DNA from 4 places in the Leisingera sp. NJS201 genome. Region 4 is predicted to be linked to each of the others. Evidence: riboswitches for the same ligand, from Rfam matches in the RefSeq annotation. Region 4 holds a riboswitch; each other region holds the start of a gene.
What was found. Region 4 has a riboswitch for cobalamin ahead of ETW23_RS05105 (DUF1636 domain-containing protein). Riboswitches for the same ligand answer to the same signal wherever they lie in the genome.
Positions count from the first base shown of each region.

Region 1: another riboswitch for cobalamin. It lies ahead of ETW23_RS24575 (CbtB domain-containing protein); the one in region 4 lies ahead of ETW23_RS05105 (DUF1636 domain-containing protein).
Region 2: another riboswitch for cobalamin. It lies ahead of ETW23_RS14050 (ABC transporter substrate-binding protein); the one in region 4 lies ahead of ETW23_RS05105 (DUF1636 domain-containing protein).
Region 3: another riboswitch for cobalamin. It lies ahead of ETW23_RS18480 (DUF4198 domain-containing protein); the one in region 4 lies ahead of ETW23_RS05105 (DUF1636 domain-containing protein).

Region 1 is NZ_CP038240.1:53,058-57,262, reverse strand. Features, by position in the region: gene ETW23_RS24585 (hypothetical protein) at 1-264, opposite strand, end outside; gene ETW23_RS27015 (DUF1636 domain-containing protein) at 1,100-1,435, shown strand; cobalamin riboswitch at 1,589-1,802, shown strand; gene ETW23_RS24575 (CbtB domain-containing protein) at 1,836-2,006, shown strand; gene ETW23_RS24570 (CbtA family protein) at 2,011-2,709, shown strand; gene ETW23_RS24565 (hypothetical protein) at 2,775-3,278, shown strand; gene ETW23_RS24560 (recombinase family protein) at 3,330-3,896, opposite strand; gene ETW23_RS24555 (Tn3 family transposase) at 4,028-4,205, opposite strand, start outside.
Region 2 is NZ_CP038234.1:2,844,578-2,848,782, forward strand. Features, by position in the region: gene ETW23_RS14040 (ABC transporter ATP-binding protein) at 1-215, opposite strand, end outside; gene ETW23_RS14045 (iron ABC transporter permease) at 212-1,261, opposite strand; gene ETW23_RS14050 (ABC transporter substrate-binding protein) at 1,258-2,268, opposite strand; cobalamin riboswitch at 2,410-2,603, opposite strand; gene ETW23_RS14055 (DeoR/GlpR family DNA-binding transcription regulator) at 2,807-3,586, opposite strand; gene ETW23_RS14060 (ABC transporter substrate-binding protein) at 3,770-4,205, shown strand, end outside.
Region 3 is NZ_CP038234.1:3,737,201-3,741,405, reverse strand. Features, by position in the region: one part of gene ETW23_RS18500 (IS3 family transposase) at 1-750, shown strand, start outside; gene ETW23_RS26875 (hypothetical protein) at 668-1,054, opposite strand; gene ETW23_RS18490 (LysR substrate-binding domain-containing protein) at 957-1,520, opposite strand; partial or broken gene ETW23_RS26225 (hypothetical protein) at 1,720-2,059, shown strand; cobalamin riboswitch at 2,285-2,500, shown strand; gene ETW23_RS18480 (DUF4198 domain-containing protein) at 2,641-3,426, shown strand; gene cbiM (cobalt transporter CbiM) at 3,437-4,054, shown strand; gene ETW23_RS18470 (cobalt ABC transporter permease) at 4,051-4,205, shown strand, end outside.
Region 4 is NZ_CP038234.1:1,056,386-1,060,590, reverse strand. Features, by position in the region: gene glpD (glycerol-3-phosphate dehydrogenase) at 1-510, shown strand, start outside; gene cobO (cob(I)yrinic acid a,c-diamide adenosyltransferase) at 616-1,251, opposite strand; cobalamin riboswitch at 1,302-1,505, shown strand; gene ETW23_RS05105 (DUF1636 domain-containing protein) at 1,601-2,011, shown strand; gene cobW (cobalamin biosynthesis protein CobW) at 2,014-3,048, shown strand; partial or broken gene cobN (cobaltochelatase subunit CobN) at 3,192-4,205, shown strand, end outside.

The DNA of each region.
Region 1 (4,205 bases), on a different replicon from region 4:
ACAGGCGCCCGCGCAGCAGTTTCCGGCATCAGCGGTGTATTGCGCAGTGTCTTGACCATCGTTTTCGGCAATATGGGAAGCCTTATGCGTTACGCCGGCCACAAAGGAGGCAGTATGGCTTTGTCCGTCGTGCGACATCGCTGCATTGCTATGATGGCCCGCGACAGAATGCGCAGCGGATGGCAACGAAAATCCCAACACAAGAACTACCGCAAAAGCAGCGGCGACCCTGATCAGCCGGAAGATACGTGCCAGAAACATCATGCGGGTATTGCACAGCACCGGAGCAGTCCGCGTCAAGATGGCAATGATGTATTCAGCGCACGAATTTGAGCATTTCAGAAGCGTTTTCCTCGAAGTTCCCTGTCGGATCGTATGCGACTACAACGCGAAGCAAACCTTCCTGCGCAGGAGGGCTAAGTCTGATAAGACTTATCGAAAGTGACGATTCGTTGGCTGAACAGTTCGGCAGAGTGGTCAAGCCTGTGGCTGCTGAAACGCCTGCTTCGGTGATCCTGCAAGCTTAGGAAGATTGTCAGCGATACCCGGCGCAGGCCGGTTTCGGGCAACTCCCGCATAGGCTCAGTTGTCGCCAGGACCGTGGTCGGTTTGCCCTTTGCTTCTGATAAATCCAAGAGAGATCGAGATAATGATCCGAAGTGTGAACGCTTGAAGCTGCCGCCATTCGCTGCGTGCTGTTTGAACTGGTAGGGTGCGCAACGAAACCACCCGTCGCCGCGGCTGTTCAATCCTTGCTGCGGTTGCGAGGGAATGGGAAGGCAGTGTTTTCCACCCCTAAGACTGCTTTCAGAGGGCAACAGTTCTAACTCGCAGTGCGGATGATGTGGCCCGCTCGCGATACTTCGCAAAGCCTTGATTCTACGGTTTATCCGCCTCAGTGGTCCGCGCGGCGAAGTTTTGGACAAAAAGCATTCGAGCGACTTGCGTCAGCAAGCTGCCCCAAGCACATTTGCCTCAAAACTAACTATGGACTCTTTAGGAAATTCAGCGTCAAAATTGGTATTGAAGCCAAGCTTGCATGGTACCACGGGACGTAGGTTTCCAACGAAGATCGCTCGATTGAGGACCTGCCCGGCGCATGAGCCTGCCCACACTCACCTTATGCCGAACTTGCCGCGACGCAGACCCTGCCTTTTTTGGGCAGGTCGCCGCGGCTTTGGAGGCTTCGGGAGGAAAAGTAAGGCTGCAGCAGGTGGAATGTATGTCCGGTTGCAAGCGGCCGCAAACCCTAGCTATGCGGCAAAGCGGGAAGACCGCCTATCTATTCGGGGAAATCACCGCGGGTGACCTGCCGGACATCCTGACCTTCCTGCGGATGTATGAGGTTAGCCCGGATGGCAATTTTGCCGATGCCAGGCCGCTGGGCCGACTGCGGTTTAAGGTGATCGCCCGCATCCCTGCGGATCTGGACTGAACCGCTTGCTGCCGGCAGGACAAAGAGATCCAGCAGTTTTTTGCCGAGAAATTGGAAATTATCAGGGGTTCCTGCCTTCCGGTTTCCGCCCGTGCATGACGCTGACGTGTTTTAAATTGGCGGAATCATCCTTGACCGGACTCAGCCGCACGGGGCATTACCACATGATACGGTGTCTGATGGTGCCTAAGCACTGGGACTGAAACGGGAATGAGGACGGTGGACCAAATCGCGGCACCGAAGCCTCAACCGCCCCCGCGACTGTGAGCGGCGAGCGGCCTTCCAATATCCACTGGCCAAGGCCGGGAAGGAGGATGGCAGCAGCGACCCGCGAGTCAGGAGACCGGCCGTGTGGTAACGCAACTTGTACCGTCGGGTGTGACGGTAAGGAGGACTAAAAATGACGACCAAGACGCTTAAGGCTTCCGCCGCTGGCACCAGTGTTCTTCCGGCACTGTTTGCAGTGGTTCTGGGTTTCGGGATCATCACGCTGACCGGCCATGTTCAGGCATCTGCCCTGCACGACGCCGCGCATGATGTGCGCCACGCAACTGGCTTCCCCTGCCACTAAGGCCATGTTCAGTCGCATTCTGACCAGCGGCCTGTTCGCTGGCGCTGCAGCAGGGCTGATTACCGCCCTGCTGCAGCTCGTTTTCGTGCAGCCCGTGCTGCTGCACGCTGAGCTTTATGAATCAGGAGAGCTGGTGCATTTTGGTGCCGAAGCGGTGACGGCCCATCCCGACCTGCCCGGCATGTTTGCCGAACCGATGCGTGACGGGCTCAGCATCATCTTCACCATGCTGACCTACACCGGCTATGCGCTGGTGATGGCGGCGCTGATGTCGGTGGCTGAACGCCAGGGCCACGAGATCAACGCGCGCACCGGTATTCTATGGGGCCTGGCGGGTTTCATCACCTTCCACTTCGCGCCCGGCCTGACGCTGGCGCCGGAAGTTCCGGGCGTGGCCGCCGCCGATGTCGGTGCGCGTCAGATCTGGTGGGGGGCAACTGTGGCCGCCGCGGGCGTTGCCATGTGGCTGATTGCCTATGGCGGCAGCTTGGCGGGCTATACCGTCGCAGCCCTGCTGCTGCTGGCGCCGCATGTAATCGGCGCGCCTGAGCCCGAAAGCTTCACCGGCCCGGTTCCGACAGAGATCGGCGCCCTGTTTGCCGCCCGCGCCTTTGGCGTCGGCATGGCCGCCTGGGTGCTCTTGGGCAGCTTTGCCGGCTACTTCTGGCAAACCGAAGGCAAGCGCGCAGAAGCCGCCGCCTGATACTGGCCCAGCCTGATCCCCGCCGGGTTCGCCCGGCGGGGAAACTCTTTTCCGAGGATACCGATATGTCCCGCTCTCTTGCTCTTTTTGCCATAGGCCTGATCTTTGGCGGCGGTGCCGGCTTCGTGATCGCAGCCGGCAATGGCGTCACCTTCGATGGCCATGAGCATGGCAGCGCTGACCACTTCGGCGGCGGCCATGGTGAAATGACCGCCCATGACCATTCCCAAGCTGTCAGCCTAGCGGCAGGCCCCGATGCCCCCGGCGTCGCCATCCAGCTGCACAAGGACCCGATGGCAGGCTGGAACCTGCAAGTCACGCCGCAGAACTTCCGCTTTGCACCTCAAAACGCCTCCTCCGCGGACGTGGACGGCGAAGGCCACGCGCATGTCTATGTGAACGGCGAGAAACTCGCTCGGCTCTATGCAAACTGGATGCATATCCCAGCCCTGCCCGAAGGGGCAGAAGTGAAGGTCTCGCTCAACACCAACAGCCACAAGACGTTGCAGGTGGAGGGGGAGCCGTTGGAAGCGAAGACCAGCGTCCCAGCGGGCGGTGATGGCTCCTGACTGCAGCGTTCGCTCGATAGAAAGGGCTCTCTGCCCTATTTTGCCGCATCCTCAATCAACGTCAGCTTCTGTTTCAGCCTTTGCGAGCGCCCGATAGACGGTCATTCTTGAAACGCCAAGATCACGAGCGATCTGAGCTTTTGCGATGCCTTCGTTCGCCAACCGCCGAATTTCATCATCATCAACGGATTTCCGCCTCCCCTTGTAAACGCCCTTATCTTTGGCCGCCGCAATTCCCGCGCGTTGTCGGTCACGGATGAACTTAAGTTCCATGTCGGCCACCATTCCGAGCACAGTTATTACCATTCGGCCCATGTCCCCGGCCGTGGTGACTTCCGGTTCAAGCACACGGAGAGATGCGCGTTTGGCGTCCAACTCATGCACCAGATTCAGCACATCGCGGGTGGAACGGCCGAGGCGATCCAGACGATGAACAACCAACTCATCGCCTTCCCGTAGGAATTCCATCATGGTTGCCAATTCGGATCGGTTGTCGCGAGACGCACCAGAGACCGTTTCTGATCGGATGATCTCACAGCCCGCTGTCTTCAGCATGGTTTTCTGGACATGGAGATCCTGGCTCGATGAACTGACACGGGCGTATCCGATACGGGGCATGGCAATCTGTCACATTAGGGTGGTTACCACTCTGATACCGTAACTAATGTGTGGTTGACCACTCATTTGTGACGTTTCGACCTGTCACCTACGCCTGTTACCTTTTGGTGCACCCTTTTGTTACATAAGTTTCATGCGGCCATCGCGCCGAAATCAATCCGCTGGTCCAGATCAACATCGAACCGGCCATAGGGATTGATATGAGCATAGATCAGCGGGGAAAGACCATTATAGTCCCGATCCGTCAGCCGGGTGGCCCATATCGGTTCCGCCAGAACCGATTGCATCATGCGGGTGTTTACATAGACC
Region 2 (4,205 bases), 1.8 Mb from region 4:
CTGCGCGTCAGCTGCGCCAAGGGTTTTTCCGCCAGCAGAACCTCGCCATGCGACGGGCGTGCCAACCCCGCCAGCAGCCGCATCAGCGTGGACTTCCCGGACCCGTTCGGACCGACCAGCGCCAGGGTCTCTCCCGGCTGAACCATCAATGAGACATCAGACAGCAGCAGCTTGCCGCGGATGGCGTAAGACAGGCTGCGGGCTTCGATCTTCATCGCGCCCCCCTGTTCCCGCGTACCAGGATCACCGCAAAGGACGGCGCCCCGATCAGGGCAGTGACAACGCCAATGGGCAGCACCTGGCCAGGGATTATGATGCGCGACACAATGTCGGCGCCAATCAGGAACACCGCGCCGGTCAGCGCCGCGGCCGGCATCAGCCTGCGATGCCCTGGACCGACCAGGAACCGTGCCGCATGGGGAATGACCAAGCCGACAAAGCCGATGGAGCCAACGATGGATACCATCACCGCTGTGGTCAGCGCGGTGGCAAAGATCAGGATAACTTGCACCCGCCGCACCGGAATACCCAGCGAGGCCGCTGAATCGGTGCCAAAGGTAAAGGCATCCAGCGCCCGCGCATGGAACCGGCAGACGACCCAGCCCGCCAGCGCCAGCGGCACTGCCAGCCACACATCCGGCCAGCGCACCCCGCCCATATTGCCCATCAGCCAGAACATGATACCGCGGGCCTGATCGGCGTTGGCGGATTTGGCGATGATAAAAGCAGTCAGCGCGTTGAACAGCTGCGAGCCTGCAATGCCCGCCAGCACGATCTGCGCTGCCGCAGCGCGGCTGCCGCCTGCTCCGGCGGCCCGGGCCAGAACGGCAACAAAGCCAAAGGCCAGCAGCGCGCCGTTAAAAGCGCCGAATGACAACGACAGCGCACCGCCGCCAAGTCCGGCGATGGTGACAGCAACCGCCCCGGTTGAAGCACCGGCCGAGATACCAAGGATATAGGGATCTGCCAGCGCATTGCGCAGCAGGGCCTGCAGCACCACGCCCGCCACCGCCAGCGCCGCCCCGCAGGCCCCCGCCACCAGCGCGCGCGGCAGCCGGTAACTCCAGACAATGCCTTGATCTATCGGATCAACCGGCAGCCCTGCCCCGGCCAGCTTATTGGCCAGAACAGACAGGACAAGGTCAGGCGCAAGCGCGGTTTCCCCGATCATTGCGCCTGCCAGAACCGCTGCAACCAGCACCGGCAAGGCCAGGCACGCGCCCTTGACGCCCTGCCATGTGATTGCAGCGGCTGCACTCACTGGCTGGTGCCGATCACGCTGAGTTCAGCAGCCAGATCCTCCAGCGCCGGAATGGCACGGATGGTGGCATCCATCGCCTGGGCGTCCATCACAACGATGCGGTTGTTCTTGACTGCGTCCATCTGGCTGGCGACCGGATCATTGCGCAGGAAATCCAGCTTTTTCTCGAAGTCATCCGCGGCAAAGCGGCGGCGGTCCATGCGGGCAATCACAATCACCGTCGGATTGGCCTTGGCGATGGTCTCCCAGCCGACCGTCGGCCATTCCTCGTCGGTCTCAATAACATTGCGCAGGCCCAGTTGCTGCATCATGTAGCCCGGCGCGCCCTTCTCGCCTGCCACAAACGGATCGCTTTCCATTTCCGGCGAGGAGAACCAGAACACGGCGGTGGCATCTTCCAGTGCGACCTTCTGCGCCTTGGCAACAGCTGCCGCCTCGCGGGCCTTATATTCGGCGACCAGCTCGGCGCCCTTATCGGCTTCGCCAAAGATCGCCGCCAGTTCCTCGATCCCCTGATACAAGCTGCCGGTGGTGAACATCTGCGTGCGGGTGCCGTCGCCGCCGGTGGTGTTGTCCTTGCCGACGCAATCGGCGGGCATCACATAAGTCGGGATGCCCAGATCATGAAACTGCTCGCGCTTGGCAACAACACCTTCGGGGCCGACGTGCCATTCGTACTGCGCCGCCACCAGGCCGGGGCGTTTGGCCACGACGCTTTCAAAGCTCGGATCGTTGTCGGCCAGACGGTCGATCTTGGCATTCAGGTCTGCGTATTCGGGCAGCACGTCGTTGAACCAGACTGAGGTGCCCAGCACCTTATCGCCCAGCCCCAGCGCGTAAAGCACTTCGGTCGCCGCCTGGCCAACCGTCACCGAAGACGCTGCCGGCGCCTTGAATGTGACCGACTGGCCGCAGTTTTCAATGGTCAGCGGAAAGGTTTCGCTGGCCGCCGCAGCCTGTGCGGCAGCGATGAAGGAAAGGCCGATCAGGCCGGAACGCAAAAACATGATATTCGATCTCCATGTGTCAATGACCGGAGAACGGGTGAAAGGGCATTGACCGGTAAGGCTGAGGGTCTGCCCCCCGCTTGCGGCACCGGAAAACGGCGGCGCATCTTACCGGCAACCTCCCCGGACAACCCCGCCCGGTGTCTTTCGGTTTTCACCGGCAGGTCTCCTGACTGGCGGGTCAATGACTGTGCCGTCTTCCCGGACCATTTTGGCCCAGTGACGTCATGGCACAGCTCTCGCCGCCTACAGTTGCGGGGGCAGTTCCGTTTGGCGCCGGCAGGCACCGCGGATTCCCTCTTAGCCCTTTCGGGACCGGTAAAGCGCGGGTAGCCCATCCCTTTCGCTGCGGCAAGAAAAAGTTACTTTGCAGCAGAAATTCTGCGAACCGGGCACAGCAGGCAGCCTATGGAGGACGGTTTCCCAAGCCACGGCCAGATGGAAATTTCCAGCACAAGCTGCTCCAGGGATGGGACACCCATCGGCCGCAGCCGCAAAAGCGTGGCTGCAAACTGTCCTGAACCATACCGCAGCCCCGTTACTCGACCACGATCAGATCGGTATCCATCGCCTTGAGCATGTCCTTGACGGCCTGCGGCGGCTGCGCGTCCGTATAGAAGACTTCGAATTTGGTATCCTTGCCGACCGACACCGGCGCGCGCTTGTTGAACTTGTCATGATCGGCCACAACAATCCGGACCTGCGCATTGGCCGCCGCGACACGGGCCAGATTTGCCTCTTCGAGATCATGCAGCATGAAGCCCTGTTCGGCATTGATCGCCCCGGCCGAAAAGATGGCAAACTGCACGTTCAGCCGCCGCACCAGATCCAGCGCCTCGGCCCCGAAGGCACCGCCGTCATGCGGGCGCAGCTCGCCGCCCGCCAGAAACACCCGGTTGTTATTGCGCGAGGCAAGCGCATGGGCCACCAGCACGGAATTGGTCACCACAAAGAGGTTTGACCGCTGCCGCAGCTCCTGCGCCACATAAGCGGTGGTGGAACCGACGTCCAAAAAGACCGAATCCCCGTCGCTGATGGTCTTGGCCACCTCGATGGCCAGACGCTGCTTTTCTGAGGCGTGGGTATCCATCCGGTTTTGCAGCGGCAGCTCGTTCACATCCTCAATCAGATGCACCCCGCCATGCACCTTGCGGACCGCTTGGGCATCCTCCAGCGTGCGGATGTTTCGCCGGATGGTTTCATTCGACACGCCCAGCCTGCCGGCCAGATAGCTGACCCGGCAGGACCCCCCCGCCTGCTGCAGCGCCCGCAGGATTTCCTCTTCACGCTGGTTGGTGGTCTTGCGGCTTTTGGTCATTGGGCCTCCTGTTGCGTTGCTACGTCAGAAAGCCACAAAAAACAACACATGCGCCTTTGATACGGCGTTGACAGCCTCAAATCGCTCAGTTTTTGAGGTTAATGTGGCTTATTGTGGTTTTTTATTGACTGACAGACACAACCGCCGCACCATCACAGCAGGCGACGCCAAGAATCGCACAAAATGCCACATATCAGGGAAGTCCTTATGCTGAGAAACTTCAACGCTTTGGGAGCCGTGGCGCTGACAGCCGCCGTTTCCGCTTCATCCGCCTGGGCCGCCGAGTCCTCCGACCCCATCAAACTGACCCTGCACGACTGGTCCGGCCAGTTGATCAACACCAAGATCATGGGCAGCATCCTGCAGGAGGCAGGGTATAACGTCGAATATGTCCAAGCGGACTATATCGCGCAGTTTGCCGGGCTGAAGACCGGCGATCTGCATCTGGCGATGGAAATCTGGGAAACCACCGGGCGCGAGGCGCTGGACGACGCAACCGCCTCGGGCAAAGTGGTCAATGCCGGCGAAACCGGGCTGATGGCGATCGAGGAATGGTGGTACCCCGCCTATATGAAAGACCGCTGTCCCGGCCTGCCCGACTGGCAGGCGCTGAAGGACT
Region 3 (4,205 bases), 1.7 Mb from region 4:
GCAAGCCGCAGGCAGCGGTCTGATATGGTGACATTAGCCCATATCAAAGAGCAATCCCGTCTCAGCCTTGGCAGCTATGGTCGCCCGCGCATGACAGAGGAGCTGAAAGAGATCGGTTTGGATGTCGGCCACCGCCGTGTGGGCAGGTTGATGCGCCTGAACGGCATATCTGTTGTGCGCACACGTAAACACAAGGGCACGACAGATAGTGACCACAAGTTCAACATTGCGCCAAACCTGCTGGACCGGGACTTCGCAGCCAGCCAACCCAACCAGAAATGGGCTGGCGACATCAGTTATATCTGGACGCGCGAGGGTTGGCTGTATCTTGCTGTGATCCTTGATCTGCACTCTCGGCGCGTCATTGGCTGGGCCGTGAGCAACCGCATGAAACGTGACCTGGCGATCCGTGCGTTGAACATGGCAACTGCGTTCCGGACACCGCCGAAGGGCTGCATTCACCACACGGACCGTGGATCGCAATATTGTTCTCACGACTATCAGAAGATCCTACGCCAACACGGGTTCAAGGTATCGATGAGTGGTAAGGGAAATTGCTATGACAACGCCGCTGTTGAGACGTTCTTCAAGACCATCAAAGCAGAGTTGATCTGGCGCAGGTCATGGCCAACGCGCCGAGACGCTGAAATGGCCATCTTCCAGTACATCAATGGCTTCTACAATCCGCGCCGCCGTCACTCAGCATTGGACTGGAAAAGCCCTGTCGCGTTTGAACGGAAAGTGGCTTAAACGAGCACTTGGGGCGGCACGAAAGCGGGACAGGTCCAAACCGGGCTTTGGTAAGCTGTAAGACTTTCTCGTCTCGATGCTCTGTCCCCAAGAAGTCGCTGTTACCGCATGCATCCAGGATATGGCGCCGTACCGCCGCAACCTGAGGAGCAGCCAAACGTTCAGGACGGCAAAGCAAAGTCAGTAACACAGGATCGGCAGACCAGTTAGGGATCAGGTGCGCGAGAAAATGCACCTCTGTCAGCAAGGACGGGAGCAGGGCCGTTCCTTGCCCGGCAAGGACAGCTGCAAATACAAGCTCCATCGAATTGACGCGCAGGCCGGGAGAGACAGGGTGACTTTTCTGCAAAGGCCGGGCTGGCAAAAGGCGCGCGCTGCGCGGACGGCACGGCCGCCGAAATAAACCGCTCCTTGTCTGCGAGACCGGTTCTGAAGGAAAGATTGATGGCCTCTGCCGCAAAATCCGATTTTGAATCATCGGCATGCAATTCCAGTTCGATATCCGGGTAGCGGGACCGAAGCCCGGCGAGGGCAGGTAGGATACGGCGCTTGCCTGCTCCCGCAAGTATCCCTAATTCGTCATTTTTTTCAAAGGTTTCGGATGACACGTCCGGGGCCTTATCCGTGTTCGTGCCTTTAGCACCTGCCGCCAGCCGCTGCAGCCCGGCCAGATCGCCTTCCAGGGGCAGATCCAGGCCAGCGCCCTCCACCGAAGGTGTCAGCACGATCCGCTCCACCAGCGCCCGCAGCGTCTCCTTGGCTTCTTCCATGTCGACAACCAATGTGCCTTCTTCTCGAGGTCTTCAAGAACAGTGGAATCTGCGCGGGGGTCCGACATTGGAATTATCCTCGTTTGCCGGGGTAGGGTACGCAGGGGCGCGCTAAGACAATCGGATCCGTAGTGAAATCAATATTTGGAAATTGCAAATAAAGGTCGACCGATACTCCCGGAAGATGCGCTGCGGCATGATCTGTGAGGCTAACGGGATCGAGCATCGATTGACCAAACTGAACCATCCGTGGAGCTGCGAGGATTGGTAAACAGTCCGGGGGACTTCTCCAGAGTGGCGGCCAACTTGAGCGGATGAACCGCACGCTCAATGAGGCGGCAGTGATGCGACATCTCAACGACAGCCACGATCAGTTACGAACACATCTCGGCGACCTCATGGCTGCCTGCAACTTTGCCCGCAGACTCAAAACTCTCAGCGGCCTCACGCCCTACGAATGCATCTGCAAAATCCGGACTTCAGAGCCAGATCGATTCATCATTGATCCGATCCACCAGATGCCGGGACTGAACAGCTAGCGGCGGCAAGGTGCAACGACGCACTTATATCAAGATAGCAGGTGCCAGCTGCCGGAACAGGAACGTGGCACCTGCCGGCATTCAAGAGTACCGAAAAGGGCCGATTGTTGTTCGTGATCCGCCACTCAATACTAACAGGCCAGCTCATCATGGAGCACCGCAAGGAAGTACTCATTCGGCAATTGAACAGAAGACGGGAAGCTTGACTCAGTAAAATGGTTTTGCCATTCAGCCAGTGTGACCGGTTCCGCGAGTGTTTCAATGCGCAGCGGAAGAAATAGGGAACACGGTGCGGCGTACCCATAAGGGACCAAATCCGTGACTGCCCCCGCAACTGTGAGCGGTGAGTGACGCTGAACATGCCACTGGGATCTTTCCCGGGAAGGCCAGCCGAACCAAGACCCGCGAGTCAGGAGACCTGCCGGACACAGGGCAAAGACTTCGCTAGCGGAGTGTCTGCCCTTTTCCACCGGACGCCGGGGTGCGCGTCTGGCGCGGCTGCCGTTCAGGCTTCTCCGTGCCACTCTCCCCGTTGTTCATTCCTGATTGCAGGTGCGCCTGTGTCGTCGAATGAGGACGAAATGAAACTGAATTATCTGGCTGCAGCTCTGGCCATATCCCTGCCGGTCACCGCATCGGCGCATTTCCAGCTGAACTACACTGAAAACGTGCTGATCGGGAAGCCCGGCGATGTGCCGATGGGGCTGGTGTTCTGGCACCCGCTGGAAAACGGCCATGTGATGGACATGGGCAAACCCGAAGAATTTTTTATGGTTCACAAGGGCGAAAAGGTTGATCTTTCGGACCGCTTGGAACCGGCCACATTCAAGGGCGCGGAGAACGAAGCCGCCGCCTACAGGGCGTCGGTTCCGGTCAAGCGCTCGGGCGACTATGTGGTGGTGACTGTGCCCGCGCCCTATTATGAGGAAAGCGAAGACATCTATATTCAGCAGATTTCCAAAGTCGTGCTGAACCGCAACACCCTGCCCACCGATTGGGATCAGCCGGTGGGCCTGGAAACCGAGATCCTGCCGCTGAACAAGCCCTATAACGTCATTGTCGGCTCTACCTTCTCAGGTCAGGTGCTGGCGGATGGCAAGCCGGTTCCTGGTGCCGAAATCGAGGTTGAATTCATGGCATCAGAGCCTGACCTTGCGGCCTTTTCCACAACCAACCCGACGGTTCAGCCGATGTCCGGCGGCGCCATCGTTGCGATTGCAGACCAGAATGGCGTCTTTTCCTTTGGCATTCCGAAAGCGGGCCACTGGGGCTTTGCTGCTCTCGGCTCCGGCCCGGCGACTGAGCATGACGGCAAGGAACTCAGCCAGGACGCTGTGTTGTGGATCCACGCTGAAGAGCTGAAGTGAGAATAGCACCATGCATATCGTAGACGGCGCATTGTCGAATCCGGTTGTGATCGGCGGCGCGGTTGCCGCCGTCGGCGGTATCGCCATGGGGCTGCGGAGCCTGCCGCTGGAACGTATTCCGGCGGCGGGGGTTCTTTCGGCCAGTTTCTTTGTGGCCTCCCTGATCCATGTCCCGATCGGGCCGAGTTCGGTTCACCTGATCCTGAACGGGCTTGCGGGGCTGGTTCTGGGCTGGGCGGCCTTTCCGGCCCTGTTTGTCGGCCTCTTGCTGCAGGCGGTGTTCTTTGGCTTTGGCGGGCTGACCGTGCTGGGCGTGAACGCCGTGAACATCGCCCTGCCTGCAGTTCTGGTCGGGCTGATATTCCGACCGCTGGTGGCCCGCGGCTCGCCTCTGCAGGGCGCCATCTGGGGCGGTATCGGCGGCGGCGCGGCCATTGCTGCCACAACACTTGCTGTTGCAGTCTCGCTGATGTTGTCCGGCGATGAGTTTATCCTGGCCGCGAAACTGGTGTTCTTTTCCCATATTCCGGTGGTGATCATCGAAGCGCTTTTGTCCGGTGCTGCCATTTTCCTGGCGCGGCGTGTGAAGCCCGAGCTGTTTTTCGACACAAAAGGAAGCCTTGCATGATCCGCTCCTGCATTCTGATCCTTGCACTGCTGGCGCCGCTCCCGGTGATGGCACACAATGTTATCTCAGCTGTCTTTCCGTCCGGTTCCGACATTGAAGGCGAAGTGGGCTTTTCCAACGGTGACATGGCCGCGGACCTGCTGATTGAGAT
Region 4 (4,205 bases):
GCGGCCACCCGCGAATATGTGCTGACGCTAGACCGCGCGCAGGCGCCGCTGCTGAATGTCTTTGGCGGCAAGATCACCACCTACCGCAAGCTGGCCGAGGCCGCGCTGGCGAAAATCGGCGAGGTGTTCCCGCATGTGCCGTCTGACTGGACCGCAGGCGTGGCCCTGCCCGGCGGTGATTTTGCGGTGGCGGATGTGGAAAAACTGCAAACCAAACTGGCGGCAGATTATCCGTTCCTGACGCCCTATTGGACCGCCCGGATGATCCGTGCTTACGGCACCGAAGCCTGGGACGTGCTAGGGGACGTCAAATCCGCCGGTGATCTGGGGCGGGATTTTGGCGCAACCATCACCGCGCAGGAACTCAACTGGGCGATAGCCCGCGAATGGGTGCGGTCAGGCGACGACTACCTGTGGCGGCGCACCAAGCTGGGCCTGCGGCTGGACGAGGCGCAGCGCGCGGCAGTGGATGCCTATATCAGCAAGAAAGCCGCCAGGCTGGCGGCTTAGAGCTAAGGGACGGGCCAACCCGAGGGGAGGCGCAATCGCGCCGCCCCGTGGGGGCGGGTTGGCGCGGCCCGGCCTATCGGCCGGGCGGGACATTCTGAAAGCGTCTTAAAACTCCACGCCCTTCTGCGCCTTCACACCGGCGCGGAACGGGTGTTTGACCTGCCCCATCTCGGTCACCAGATCGGCAATCTCGATCAGCTCTTCCTTGGCGTTGCGCCCGGTCAGCACTACATGGGTCATCGGCGGCTTCTGCTCCACCAGGAACTCCAGCACTTCTTCGAGGTCCAGATAGTCATAGCGCAGCGCAATGTTGATCTCGTCCAGCAGCACCATGGTGTTGCGCTCATCCAGGATCATCTCCTTGGCCTTTTCCCAGCCCTTCTGCGCGGCGGCAATGTCGCGGGCCTTGTCCTGGGTCTCCCAGGTAAAGCCTTCGCCCATTGCGTAGAACTGGCACCGATCGCTGAAATTCTCCTCGATCAATGTCCGCTCGCCGGTCTGCCAGGCGCCCTTGATGAACTGCACCACGGCTGACGGCATCCCATGCGCGATGCAGCGCATGATCATCCCGAACCCGGAGGAGGATTTGCCCTTGCCCGGCCCGGTGTGGACGATAATCAGGCCCTTTTCGCCCTCCTTGGTCTTCATCATCCGGTCGCGCGCGGCCTTTTTCTTGGCCATCTTGGACGTATGACGGGCGGCTTCTTCTTCTGAGATGCCGGTTTCAGACTTTTCGCTCATTGGGGCTCTCCAGCTGTTTGACCCATGTCTTGACAAAGAAGGGCACGATAGCGCAAGGGGGTTCAGCTGGTTCCTGTGAAAACAGGCGAAGAGGGAATGTGAAGGCTTTCGGGCCGAAGCACAGCCGCCCCCGCGACCGTGACCGGATGAGGCCGCCATGCCACTGGGTGATCCCCGGGAAGGCAGGATGGCCGGCAAGGCGCACGCCTTGGCATCCGCAAGCCGGGAGACCTGCCAGCGAAGGAGAGATCAACGGGCAGACGGGGTGTTCTGCGACCGGGTAAGGGGCTCGCACGACTGGCCCCTTTTCGGCCATCCCGCACGCCCTGCCGCGACAGGAGACGCGCCAATGGCTGACGACATGGCAGGCCAATCTGCCAGCACCCCGGGACCGGTCACCCTGACCGTTTGCCTCACCTGCCGCCGCGAGGGCGCCGACCCCGAGGCAGCACGCCCCGGCGCCATCCTGCATGCAGCCTTGGAAGAAGCCGGAATGCCCGAAGGCGTCCGTCTGCGTGGCGTCGAATGCCTGTCGTCGTGCAAGCGCGGCTGCGCTGTTGCGCTGATCGGCGGCGAAGAACGCTGGACTTATGTCTACGGCGACCTCGACCCGGACCAGCATGTCCCCGAAATTCTGGAAGGTGCTGCGGCTTATGCCGGCACCGCTGATGGAGTCGTGCCGTGGCGCCAGCGCCCGCAGACCTTCCGCAAACAATCCGTTGCCCGCATCCCGCCGGCCAAGTTCTTCTCCGAGGAGTAATCATGAGCGATCTCAACAAGATCCCCGTCACCGTCATCACCGGTTTTCTGGGCGCAGGTAAAACCACGCTGATCCGCCACCTGATGCAGAACCCGCAGGGTAAGCGCCTGGCCGTGGTGGTGAACGAATTCGGCACTGCCGGCGTGGACGGCGACATCCTGAAATCCTGCGCCGATGACAACTGCCCGGCGGAAAACATCATGGAACTGGCCAACGGCTGCATCTGCTGCACCGTGGCCGATGACTTCATCCCCACCATCGAACAGCTGATGGCCCTGCCCGAAAAACCCGACCATATCGTGATCGAGACCTCTGGCCTGGCCCTGCCGAAACCGCTGTTGAAGGCGTTTGACTGGCCCGCGATCCGCTCCCGCATCACTGTCGACGGGGTGATTGCCCTGGCGGACGCCGAGGCGGTTGCCAAAGGCCAGTTCGCCCCTGATCTGGACGCCGTTCAGGCCCAGCGCGAGGCGGATGACAGCATCGACCACGAAACGCCGCTGTCCGAAGTGTTCGAGGACCAGATCTCCTGCGCTGACATCGTGCTGTTGTCCAAGGCCGATCTGGCCGGCGACGCAGGCGTCGAGAAGGCCCGCGCGGTGATCGAAGCCGAAGCCCCGCGCAAGCTGCCGATCCTGCCGATGAGCGAAGGCGTCATCGACCCGCGCATCATCCTGGGTCTGGGTGCTGCTGCCGAAGACGATCTGGACGCCCGCCCCAGCCACCACGACGGCCACCACGACCACGAGCATGACGATTTTGAAAGCATCGTTGTCGAAATGGGCGAAGTCTCCGACCCCGAAGCGCTGCAGAATGCCATCGTGAAACTCGCCCGCGAGCGCAACATCCTGCGCGTCAAAGGCTATGTCGCGGTGGAAGGAAAACCGATGCGGATGCTGGTTCAGGCCGTGGGCGAGCGCCTGCGCGCCCAATACGATCAGCCATGGGGCGCGCAGCCGCGCAAGACCGCTCTGGTGGTCATCGCCGAGCATGACGATATCGACGAACAGGCCATCCGCGCCGAGCTGGGGGCCTGAAGCTGATGCCCCAAGGCGAAACTTTAAAGGTTTCGCCCGGCGGCAACGCCGGGCAGCGCCCGACCTCCCCCACGGGAGGGCGCTTCGCTTCTTCCCGAGGCCGGGCACTGCCCTCTGCTCTTCTTTCCGAAAGGGCCTGACCCATGCATGTTGTCTTCCGCGAAAGCCACGGCCTTGACGAGACCGATACCCCGCAGGACCTCGGGCAGACGCCCGGCGATCTTGTGGTGCTGTCCTTCTCCGACAGCGATCTGGGCGCTTTTGCGGCGGGATGGCACCGCGCGGACGGCGCGCTGCCCTCCTTGCGCGTCGCCAATCTGGTCGCGCTCAAACACCCGCTCTCGGTTGACGTCTATGCAGAACAGACGCTGGAGGGCGCCAAGGGCATCCTGGTCCGCCTGATCGGCGGCGAAAGCTATTGGTCCTACGGGCTTGCCACCCTGCAGGACCTCGCCCGCCGCAAGGGCATTGCCCTGGCGATCCTGCCTGCTGACGGGCGCGAGGATGCCCGGCTGGATGAGCTGTCCACCCTGCCGGTCTCCACCCTGCGCCGCCTTCAGGCGCTGTGCGACGCTGGCGGCGCCGTTGCTGCACAGGCCGCTCTGGCCCAGCTGTCCCTCGCTGCAGGGCTTTATGCCGGCCCGGTTCTGGGCCTCAAATCCATGCCGCAGCATGGCTTTTACGACCCAGCCAAAGGCGTGCTGGCCAACCTTCCGGCACCTGACAAACCGCTGGTTCTGGTCAGCTTCTACCGTTCCTACCTCACCGCCGCCGACACCGCCCCGGTGGATGCGCTGATCGCAGATCTGCGCGCCCGCGGCTATGCTGCCTATGGTCTCTTTGCCGCCAGCCTCAAGGCCCCCGCCGCCGCAGACTGGCTGCGCGAGAGGCTCCCCGAACTGAACCCTGCCGCGATCGTCAACGCCACTGCGTTTTCCGCCCAAGGCACCGACGGCAGCGCCTCGCCGCTTTCAACCACCGGCTGCCCGGTGTTCCAGGTCGCCCTCTCCACCGCCCGCAAGAAAGACTGGGCCGAGGCCGACCGGGGTCTGTCGCCTGCTGACCTCGCCATGCATGTCGTCCTGCCCGAAGTCGACGGCCGCATTTTCGCAGGCGTTATCAGCTTCAAATCCCCAGGCCGGAAAGACCCGGACCTG